2 linked regions of the Acidithiobacillus ferrooxidans ATCC 23270 genome follow. Each later gene encodes a partner of the first gene's protein in a complex. Links are inferred from orthologs where the notes say so. Each region holds a gene or a part of one and is shown on either strand. Other genes may lie near its edges.

Region 1 (5,978 bases):
CACACCGTTCACCTTGGGGCCGACCATCGGGGGCTGGATCACCGACGCCCTGGGTTGGCGTTGGCTGTTTTACCTCAACATGCCCATTGCCGTCGCGGTCGCCTTGATCAGTGCGATTCTTCTGGTCGGGCGTGAAGCGGACCATCGCCATCCGCCATTAGACTGGCCGGGGCTGATTTTCCTGCTGATCGCCTTGGCAGCGCTGGAGTCTGCACTCAATTCCGGCGAAATCATCAGTTGGTGGCGTTCCAATACCATCATTTTTCTGACGACTATCGGCGCTGCCGCGCTTGTTTTCTTCGCGCTCTGGGAATGGCACAGCGCCCACCCCTTGCTGGAACTGCGCTTTCTGCGGCGCCGTAATTTCCTGATCGGCGCAATCGGCCTATTTATTACTGCCCTCTTTTTTCAGGGCACTATGGCGCTCTATATTGTTGGATTTCAGTTGACCATGGGCTATTCCGCATGGATGGTCGGCCTTTTATTATTGCCCATGGCTATCTTCTCAAAACTTAGTGCCACGCTCACCCAGCGTTTTTTGAATCACATTGATGCGCGCATACTCGGGATGATTTCCCTGCTGGGATTTTCGGCAGGCAGTTTCTGGGTTTCTTCCTACAATCGGACAGCTTCTTTTGATGAATTGCTCTGGCCGCAGATACTTGTGGGCATGTTTCTGGGCGGTCTATTCCCGGCGTTGATCGCCATCGCGCTTTCCGGATTGCGTGGAGCCGCCGAAATGCGTGGCACTGCCTTCTTAAATCTGCTGCGGGTGTCTGGACAGGCCATGGGCATTCCGATAATAGCCACTCTATTCGACAGAAGGATGATTCTTCACGCGCATTTTCTCGCCGAAAACGGCGGAACGATAACATCCATGCTCAACACCTCCGTGAAAAATGCGAGAACATCCGACTACATAACACACCATGCTGCAATGCTCGCTTTCAATGAAATATTTTACATCGCCGCATGGGGATTTCTGATCGTGGCCGGTCTATTATTGTTGGCCAAACGGGTGGTTTTCGCCGAACCGGATGTCCGGGTGCGCCAGGCGCTGGAAGAACTGGTGGAACCCTGATGAAACGCCGCATCGCCCTTATCCTACCGTTGTTGTTGCTCGGCGCCTGCGCACGCCTACCGCCGCACCTCCCCGGCGGCAAAATGGCGCAGAATACGCAAATCAGCGGAACACTGGCATACGTTGACGGCCATAATGGTGTGCTTACGGGTACCTGGCCCGTGTCAAACTGGTGGACTTCGGCACAGCTACCGGCCCTGAACACGTTGATCACCGAAGCGCTGCGCGACAATCCTTCGCTGCAGGTCGCCAGTGCGCGCATTCTGCAAGCCAAAGCGGCTGCGACAGACCAGCATGCCGCCCTTCTCCCGCATTTTTCCGCAGCTGCGTCGGTGACTCAGGAGTACTTTTCCCGGCAAGGCTTGCACGCCCCGTTGAATGGCAAAACCATCACCTATGGTGCTCTCAATCCTCTGGAAATGCGCTATCACCTGGATTTGTGGGGACGGGACAGCGACCGCGTACGCGCCGCCCTGGGGGAAGTACGCGTACACCAGGCGGATTACGCCGAGGCAAAATTATTGCTTTCCACCCAGTTGGCGTGGCACTACCTTTTGCTGGCGGGTGATGTACAACGCCTCCGGCAATTGGTTCGCGCGGAAGCTCTGCACACCTCCTTACTCCACCTGGAACAACAGCGCTGGCATGACGGCCTGAGCGATGCCCGCGCTGTTTATCTGCAGGAAGAGGCGCGCGCAGGGGCACGCCAGTCGGTTGCCGACATGCAGGCAGCCATCGCTCAACAGCGCTATATATTGGCGGCACTGGTCGGACACGGACCCGATTGGGGGCGGGATATTCCGGCAGAGCCGTTGCCCACGCTATCCACGATCACCATGCCCAGGAATTTGCCCCTACGTCTCATTGCGCACCGTCCGGATATAGTCGCTGCGCGCTGGGAAACAGAAGTCGCGGCGCAACAGGTGGGTGCGGCACGCGCAGCCTTTTATCCCGATGTGAATATCGCCCTGTTTGCGGGATGGAACAGTATTCATCTGGGAGATCTGTTCAGTCCCGGCAATCTCGCACATGCCCTTGGCCCAGTCATATCTCTGCCGATTTTCGAAGGAGGGAGATTACGCGCCCAACTGAAAGAGAAAAATGCATCATACATAGCCACGGAAGACCATTATCGCGCCACCATCCTCGGCGCGGTGCGCGAGATTGCCGGTCGGCTGGCCACCTGGCGACAGATACGCCAAAAACTTCGGGCACAACGGCAGATGATTTACGCCGCCGAGCATACCACGGCGCTGGCTGAATCTGCCTTTCATTCCGGCATTACGGATAAAGCAGAAGCCTATGGCGCGCAGATTCAGGAGACGGAAATAAGAAATCAACTGCTGGCCTTAAAGATGCAAAATGCGCAATCCTGGGTATTGCTGCATTCAGCGCTGGGTGGCGGATATACCTCGCGGAAGAATCCCGCATGAGCATGCAGAAGCCCGAACATTCGGGTTCTCCCATCCAACCGGAAAAACGCACCCGGCTGCTGGTGCTCGTTACCCTCATTTTTGTGCTTGCCGGATTGATATGGGCCGCGTGGTGGTTTTTGCGGGGGCAGTACTGGATAGAAACCAACGATGCCTACGTCTCCGGCAATATTACGCCGGTGGATAGCCAGACGGCCGGTACCATCAGCAGGGTACTCGTAGAAAATACCGAATTCGTCCGCGCCGGACAGGTAATGGCTACCCTTCAGGCCCATCGTTCGCAGATCGCCCTACAGCAAGCAGGGGCGCATCTGGCAGCGACGGTCAGGCAGGTACGCAGGGATTTCGCCAAGGTCACCGCGCTGCAACAGACCGTCAGTGCCAAAAACGCCGAACTCCGCAAATTAAACGCCGATTTTATCCGCTATAAGCAGTCCCTGCCGAGTGGCGCTGTTTCCGCCATCCGCCTGGAAGACACGCAAAACGAAATTGCTGCTGCGACAGCACAGGTAGCGGCGGCCCAAGCGGCGCTAAAAGGCACGCAAGCCATCATAGCGGGCACCACCCTGCAAACGAACCCCCTCGTGCGCCAGGCCGCGGCGCAGTTTGAACAGGCCGATATTCAATGGCAACGCCGAGTTGTCCGTGCACCGGTATCGGGTTATGTCGCGGAGCGCACCGTCTACCCCGGACTGATGGTGCACCCAGATCAGCGCCTGTTTTCCGTGGTGCCCCTCAATGATTTGTGGGTCGTAGCCAACGTGAAAGAAACCGCCATGCGGCATGTCCACCCCGGACAATGCGTTCAATTGACCAGTGATTACTATGGCGGCGATGTTCGTTATCACGGCGAAGTCCTGGGACTATTGCCGGGTGCAGGTAGTGCCTTCGGCATCCTGCCGCCGGAGAATGCCACCGGAAATTACATCCATATCGTCGAACGGGTGCCGATACGTATCGCATTATCCGCCGCAGAACTCGCCCAATATCCACTGCGGCCCGGACTCTCCATGGTTGCGGGGATTCACTGGACGCGCTCACAAAAGCATTCTGTGCTCAAGCCGCTCACCACCACGCCGATACGAGGCTATCAAACCCATATATACAATGGAGAGTTGCGGCGTGCCCGGCAACGCGCCGCCGCCGTTATCCGCGATAACGCGTAGAGCGGCGTGACCCAGCCAAACTTGACCGAAATCAAGGAATGCGCACCGGCAACCCGATAAACTGCAAAACGTAGGGCGTTTTTCTGAAGTTAAAATCCATGGTTCAACCGGAAGGAGCAACAACAGATGGCTATCAATATCCAACTCATCCAATCCAGCGGCGCCGCTGTTAAGGACTTAGGCGTTCAGGTTGCCGAGCATTTTTATAACTACATGTTCACCCATTTTCCTGAAGTGCGGAAAATGTTTCCAGGGGACATGTCTGAGCAGCGGGTGCGCCTCTTCAATTCCGTCATTCTGATCGCCACCAATATCGACACCATGGAAGTGCTGGTTCCTTATTTGAAAGAACTCGGTATCGGGCACATCAAATACGATACCCGTCCGGAACATTACCCCATTGTCGGCAAAAGCCTGCTCAATACCCTGAAGCATTTCCTGGGTGCGGCCTGGACGCAGGAAATGGCGGAATCCTGGATCGAGGCTTATAACCTGGCCTCCACCGTTTGCATCGAGGCAGCCTACGAGGCCATGGCCCCTTCCCGCTTCGTCCCGGTGACCATCGACGACGTACCTCCCGCCGTCTGATTGGCACCTTGCCATTGGCGTACCGGTTGCTCAGGTGCGCCATTATTTTGGGGTATGCCCGTTATGGAATATGAAATCTGTCTGGAGCCATCCGGCATCCGTTTTATGGCGGATGAGCACCAAAACATTGTCGAAGCGGCGAAACAACACGGAATTTCCATCAAACATGGCTGTGCCAGTGGTTCCTGTGGTGATTGCAAGGGCACCATTTTGTCCGGCGCCAGCGAACAGGGGCCTTTTATGCCGCTGCTGCTCTTACCCACGGAACGTGCCGCTGGCATGGCCATTCTCTGTAAACTGTATCCACGTAGTGACCTGCGTTTGCATGCCGAAGTAGTTCGGAAAGATACCTGGAAGACCGAGATTACCCAGCTCACACCACTGGCCTGGAATGTGCTGGAGTTACGGCTGCGGCCGGAACGGCCTTACCCCTACCGAACCGGGCAATACGCCCGCATCGCGATACCGGGGCGTCCAGACCAGTGGCGTTCCTATTCCATGGCGACGCCGCCGGGTACCACCGGAGAACTGGTTTTCCATATCCGTGAATTACCCGGCGGCATATTCAGCCAGTGGCTTTTTCATACCGCACAAAGGGGCGATGCATTAATTCTGGGCGCTGCACAGGGCGAATTCGCACTAAGCCCGGACAATGACCGTGATATGCTCTGTATTGCCGCCGGAACCGGTCTGGCCCCCATTGAGGCGATGATCCAGGAAAGTATCGCCTTGGGACGGACCCGGCCTATCCATCTTTTTTACGGCGCCAGGAAACGGGCCGACTTTTATCATCTGGAAGAACTCACCAGATGGTCACAACAATATCCGCACATCACCATCACATCGACACTTTCCGACAGGCAGGATGCCTCTTGGACCGGCGCCCACCGGCTCCTGCCCACGGTTGCCGCCAGCGGCCACTGGAAGGATCATGAAGTATATTTGTGCGGTAGCCCCGGCATGATAGAAGCCGCCATCGACCTGCTGCTCTCCCATGACGTGCGGCATGACCATATTCACTTCGATGCTTTTGCACCTAATGGATGATTGCCCTAAACAGAAAACTTTTTACGCATACCGGCTATAATCATGTAACGCATCCTTCTGAGCTACCTCAAGGGGAATCGCATGAAACGTTATACCTATCTGATAGTCGGTGCGGGGGCCGCGGCCGCCAGTGCGGCGAGTGCCATCCGCAAGCAAGACCCTCAGGGCAGTCTGCTGATGCTGGGCGCAGAAAGTGACCCGCCCTATCAGCGCCCCCCTCTCTCCAAAGGTTTATGGCTGGGTAAAGACAAAGAGGAAGAGATTACCCTGAAGCGCCCGGCCGACTGGGAAACCCTGGGTGTCACATTGGCTTTGGGAGATCCGGTCATTAACCTCGATCCGGAGAGATGCGTAGTGGGAACCAAGGCGGGAAAAACCTTCTTCTATGAGAAACTGCTGCTCGCCACCGGTGGACAGCCCCGCCCGCTGCCCACCCCGCCAGGCCTGGAAAACAGAGTATTTTCCTTACGCTCGCTGGCGGATTACCGGCGCTTGCACACGCGGGCGACCGAGGGTGGAACCGTGTTGGTGATCGGCGGTGGTTTTCTCGGCGCGGAGCTGGCCGTGGCGCTCTCTTTGCAGCCCGGTCTTGCGGTACACTACTGCGTGTCCGGGAAAGGCCCGTTGGCACACGTCCTGCCACCCCCTTTGATGGAGCAGGTC
Region 2 (4,473 bases), 270 kb from region 1 along the record:
CGCTTCCGGTTACGCCCTGCTGGCCAAGGGGCGTGGGCATATCCGCCGGGTGGTGCTTCTGGGGCCGGCACATCGTCTGCCATTTCGCGGTCTCGCCCTGCCGGGTGTTCAGGCCATGCAAACGCCGCTGGGTACTGTCGCGGTGGATCAGGCGGGGGTGGAGGCACTGGCCGGGTTGCCCGAGGTCCGGGAAATGCCAGCCGCGCACGCTCAGGAACATGCCCTGGAAGTACAATTGCCTTTCATCCAGGAGGTGCTGGGTGACGTCAGCGTCGTCCCGCTGGTGGTGGGAGATGCCCGTCCGGACGAAGTGGCACGGGTTCTGGAGAAGCTCTGGGGTGGCGAGGAGACGGTCATCGTGATCAGTTCCGACCTCTCTCACTATCATCCTTACGCTGAAGCCCGTGCCATAGACCACCATACGGTGGAGGAAATATTGCGCTTCGATCCCACGCCCATAGACCACGAGCAGGCTTGCGGCGCCACGCCCATCAACGGCCTTCTCCCGGTCGCCCGCAAGCACCACTTGCACCCGCGTCTGGTGGGTCTGTGTAACTCGGGTGATACCGCAGGGTCGCGTGATGCGGTGGTGGGCTATGCCGCAGTCGCTTTTTACGGAGAGAGCCATGACCACACAGGAAGGTGACGAAAAGACCGGCGGGATGCCGCCGGAAGCCGGGAAAACTCTGCTGCGTCTGGCTCGTGCCACCATTGCCGGGGCGTTGGGTTTGCCCGCCGAGTTTGCGGCTGTGCCGGACTGGGCGCAGCAGCCCGGTGCGACTTTCGTGACGCTCACTGGATCACAGGGTTTGCGGGGCTGCATCGGCAGCCTCCAAGCCCACCGGCCTATCGCTGAAGACCTGCGCGCCAACGCCCTGGCGGCAGCCTTCGAGGACCCGCGTTTTCCGCCGCTGGGTGTGTCGGAATGGTCACAGGTGCGAGTGGAAGTTTCATTACTTTCTTCGCTGCAAGCCATGCATTTTGACAGTGAGGAGAGTCTGTTGGCGCAGATTGAACCCCATCGGCATGGGTTGGTTCTCACTTATGGTGCGCGTCGTGGCACCTTCCTTCCCCAGGTGTGGGAACAGCTTCCCCAGCCACGGGAATTCCTGCGGGCGCTCAAACGCAAGGCTGGTTTGCCTGCGGATTTCTGGGCCGGAGAAATGGAAGTGTATTGGTATACAGTGGAAAAATGGAGTGAAGAGCAGACGCCAAAAGGGAAGGGCAATGGATAAGGAAACGATTATAACGCATCCGGGCCGCTACTGGCACAAACTTGCCGATGGACGCATTCAGTGTGACCTCTGTCCGCGCGACTGTCGTCTGCAGGAAGGGCAGCGCGGAGCCTGTTTCGTGCGGATGCGGGAAGGCAATACCATGGTCCTCACCACCTATGGCCGCTCCTCGGGTTTTTGTATCGACCCCATCGAGAAAAAACCCCTGAATCATTTTTACCCGGGCAGCAGTGTGCTCTCCTTCGGTACGGCGGGCTGCAACCTGGCCTGCAAATTCTGCCAGAACTGGGATATTTCCAAGTCCCGCGAGATGGACCGGCTCCAGGACCAGGCCAGCCCCGCGGGTATCGCGGCAACCGCCCGGTCGTTGGACGTCAAAAGTGTGGCCTTTACCTATAATGACCCGGTTATTTTTGCCGAATATGCCATGGATACGGCGGATGCCTGCCATGCCGTCGGCATCAAGACCGTTGCTGTTACCGCCGGTTATATCCATGCGCAGCCGCGGGCGGAGTTTTTCGCCAAAATGGATGCAACCAATGTCGACCTCAAGGCCTTTACCGACGAATTCTACTTCAAACTGACCGGAGCGCATCTGGCCCCGGTGCTGGAAACGCTGGAGTATATCGTCAAGGAAACCCGGACCTGGCTGGAGATTACCACGCTGCTTATTCCGGGCCACAACGACTCAGAGGCGGAAATTCGTGCAGCGGCGGAGTGGATGATGGGGCATCTGGGTCCCGACGTACCGCTGCATTTCTCCGCTTTCCATCCCGACTACCGGATGCCGGATGTGCCCGCCACACCGGCAGATACCCTGGTGCGGGCACGCCGCGTGGCCATGGAGACGGGTTTGCATTACGTCTATACCGGCAATGTGCATGATCAGGAGGGCGATACCACTTTTTGTCCCGGATGCGGGGCGGCATTGATCGTCCGCGACTGGTATCAGATATTGTCTTATCACCTGACCCCGGAGGGGCATTGCCCGCACTGCGGGCACCATATTGCCGGGCATTTCGAGGCCAAGCCGGGGAGTTTTGGGCGCAAACGCATTCCTTTGCGCATCGGGGCCTGACGGCTGACTACGGGTTTGCACCCTTGTCCAGCAAGGCATTTATGGCTTCCAGGTCCGCCATGTTGATCTGGCCGGATGCGGCCTTGAGCTGTATGCGCGCTATGATCTGGTTATAGAACGCCACATTGTAGTCCTGCTCGGCGCGGATGTAGTCCGTGGCGGTTTGCAGCAGGTCGATGATGGAGCGGGTACCTACCTCATAGCCCTTGCGCGTACCTTCCAGGGAAACCTTGGCCGAGGCGACGCTCTCCCGGGCGGCGTGCAGTTGGGCCACGCTGTCCTTCAGATTGAGGAAGGCGGTCTGGGTATTGAGCGTGACTTCGTCGCGGACATTGGCGACGTGATCAACACTGGCAATGGTCTGCGCCTGTGCCTGCTGTACGGAGGCAGAGGTGTGTCCGCCCTGATAGAAGGGTACGGATAGGTTGAGGCTCACACCGGCCTGATTGATGGCCATACCGGGAAAAGGACTACCCAGGGAGTGTTGTGCGATACCCTGAAGATCCACCACCGGCCAGCGCGCACGGCGGTTATATTCGACCTGATCCTGCGCGGTTTGTAACTGTGCCTCCGCCTGATGCATGAGCGGCTGGTCTTTGACGGCGCTCTGCACCCAACTGGTCATATCGTCGGGCTGAGGCCCCATGGCCACATAATGCCCCAGGTTGTCGAGCACGCCGATGGGATGATGGGTGAGCCGTTGCAGGCGGCGTTGGGCAATGGCGACCCCGTTGCGGGCCTTGATAAGATCGGCTTTGGCGGCATCAAGGCGGGCTTGTGCCTCCCGCACGGCAATGATATCTCCGGTGCCGATCTTCAGTGCGGCGTCCGTCTGTTTGTAAATGCTTTCGAACAGCGATTTCTGTTTTTCGGCAACGTAGTTCTGGGCTTGGGCCTCCAGTACGCCGAAGTAGGCCTGAGCCACCTGCAAAGCCAGTTGTTGCTCGGTATAGGTGAGCGCCGCTGCGCTGGCCTGAATTTTGGTATCGGCCTGCCTGAGCGCCGTCCATGCCTGACCATCAAAAACGGATTGGGTAATATTGACGCTGTAGCTGTCCGAGAGGTACGCGCGATTGATGGGTTCCGCACCAAAGCCGGTGATGTCGGCCGTGTTGAAGCCAACCCCAGCACCGGCACCCACATGAGGGAGCAGGGCGGAACGGGCCAGGGGCTTGTCCTGCATCTGAGCCGCCAGTTCGGCGCGAGCCTGCGCCAGGACGGGGTCGGTCCGGTACGCCTGCTGATAGGCCTCAACGAGGCTTTCCGCCCAGGCGGGCGTCGTTCCCAGAATCAATGTCACCATGAGAAGCGAAAGACGTGGGGATAGACGATCTGCGCGCATGGGAATGACCCTGTTATGACGGTAAGTCCACAAGATACTGACCGATCGGTCAGCCGTCAAGGGAGTATCCCGCGGTCATGCGCCTCGATGCCGCATCCGGGAATGGGCAAAATGGCGCTTCTCCCTTATGCTGACGCTCCCGTTTCGGTGGATTCCGCGCTGCTTATGCCTCACTCCGTTCTGACCCGATGTGCGGTGCCCTATCCCGAGGATGCCGCCACAGTGTTTGCGCCGCTGGCATCGATACCCTGGTCCTTCTTTCTGGATAGTAGTGCGACGGTGTCGCTGCAGGGGCGTTACAGCATGCTGGTGACGGCGCCGCGCCGGCGTCTGTGGCAAGAGGCGAAACAGCTTTGGGTTGCCGATGGGGATGGCCCCGCGCGGCGCTCGGCGCTTTCGCTCTGGGAGGCGTTGCGCGAGTCGGTGATAAGGCTCCCCGATGCCGCTTCTCTGCCCGCAGAGTTACCGTTTGCGGGCGGGGCGCTGGGTTACCTGGCCTACGATTTCGGGCTGGCGGGGCAGGGTATTCCGCCGCCTCCCGCACAGTCTCTTCCTGAAGCAGCCTTCGGTATTTACGATACAGCGCTGCTGGTCGACCATCATGGGCGTAAGGCTTGGCTTTGTGCGCCCGAAGACCGGATGGTGCAGGCACTCGCGGAGTGGCAGCCACGCCTGGCTTGCGGGAAGGTATACCCCCACGATCCGTCTTTCCAGGCGCGAGGGCCGGTACGGCCGCTCTGGAGTCGCAGCGAATATGCCGCAGCTTTTGCCCGGGTGCACGCCTATATCCAGGCCGGCGACTGCTATCAGGTGAATCT

What was found. Proteins that work in one complex are often made in the same cells at the same time.
Region 2: the proteins of AFE_RS04040 (region 1) and AFE_RS02705 are in contact, whole or in part, in a cryo-EM structure (PDB 8ZAL), measured with the Escherichia coli proteins. The link is inferred for Acidithiobacillus ferrooxidans ATCC 23270 from one-to-one orthologs.

Annotation. Positions count from the first base shown.
Region 1 is NC_011761.1:783,476-789,453, reverse strand. The notes cover bases 1,596-4,595. They hold AFE_RS04040 (HlyD family secretion protein), read left to right. Parts: upstream 1,596-2,510; coding sequence 2,511-3,680; downstream 3,681-4,595. Other genes in these bases: AFE_RS04030 (2Fe-2S iron-sulfur cluster-binding protein), read left to right, coding at 4,332-4,595; AFE_RS04035 (globin domain-containing protein), read left to right, coding at 3,807-4,268; AFE_RS04045 (efflux transporter outer membrane subunit), read left to right, coding at 1,596-2,514. In the rest of the region: AFE_RS04050 (DHA2 family efflux MFS transporter permease subunit), read left to right, coding at 1-1,081; more of AFE_RS04045, read left to right, coding at 1,081-1,595; more of AFE_RS04030, read left to right, coding at 4,596-5,315; AFE_RS04025 (NAD(P)/FAD-dependent oxidoreductase), read left to right, coding at 5,397-5,978. UniProt on the Escherichia coli protein: Part of the tripartite efflux system EmrAB-TolC, which confers resistance to antibiotics such as CCCP, FCCP, 2,4-dinitrophenol and nalidixic acid. EmrA is a drug-binding protein that provides a physical link between EmrB and TolC.
Region 2 is NC_011761.1:510,690-515,162, forward strand. Bases 1,489-4,473 are described here. They hold AFE_RS02705 (TolC family outer membrane protein), read right to left. Parts: upstream 3,656-4,473; coding sequence 2,321-3,655; downstream 1,489-2,320. Other genes in these bases: amrS (AmmeMemoRadiSam system radical SAM enzyme), read left to right, coding at 1,489-2,313; pabB (aminodeoxychorismate synthase component I), read left to right, coding at 3,821-4,473. In the rest of the region: amrB (AmmeMemoRadiSam system protein B), read left to right, coding at 1-646; amrA (AmmeMemoRadiSam system protein A), read left to right, coding at 627-1,235; more of amrS, read left to right, coding at 1,228-1,488. UniProt on the Escherichia coli protein: Outer membrane channel, which is required for the function of several efflux systems such as AcrAB-TolC, AcrEF-TolC, EmrAB-TolC and MacAB-TolC. These systems are involved in export of antibiotics and other toxic compounds from the cell.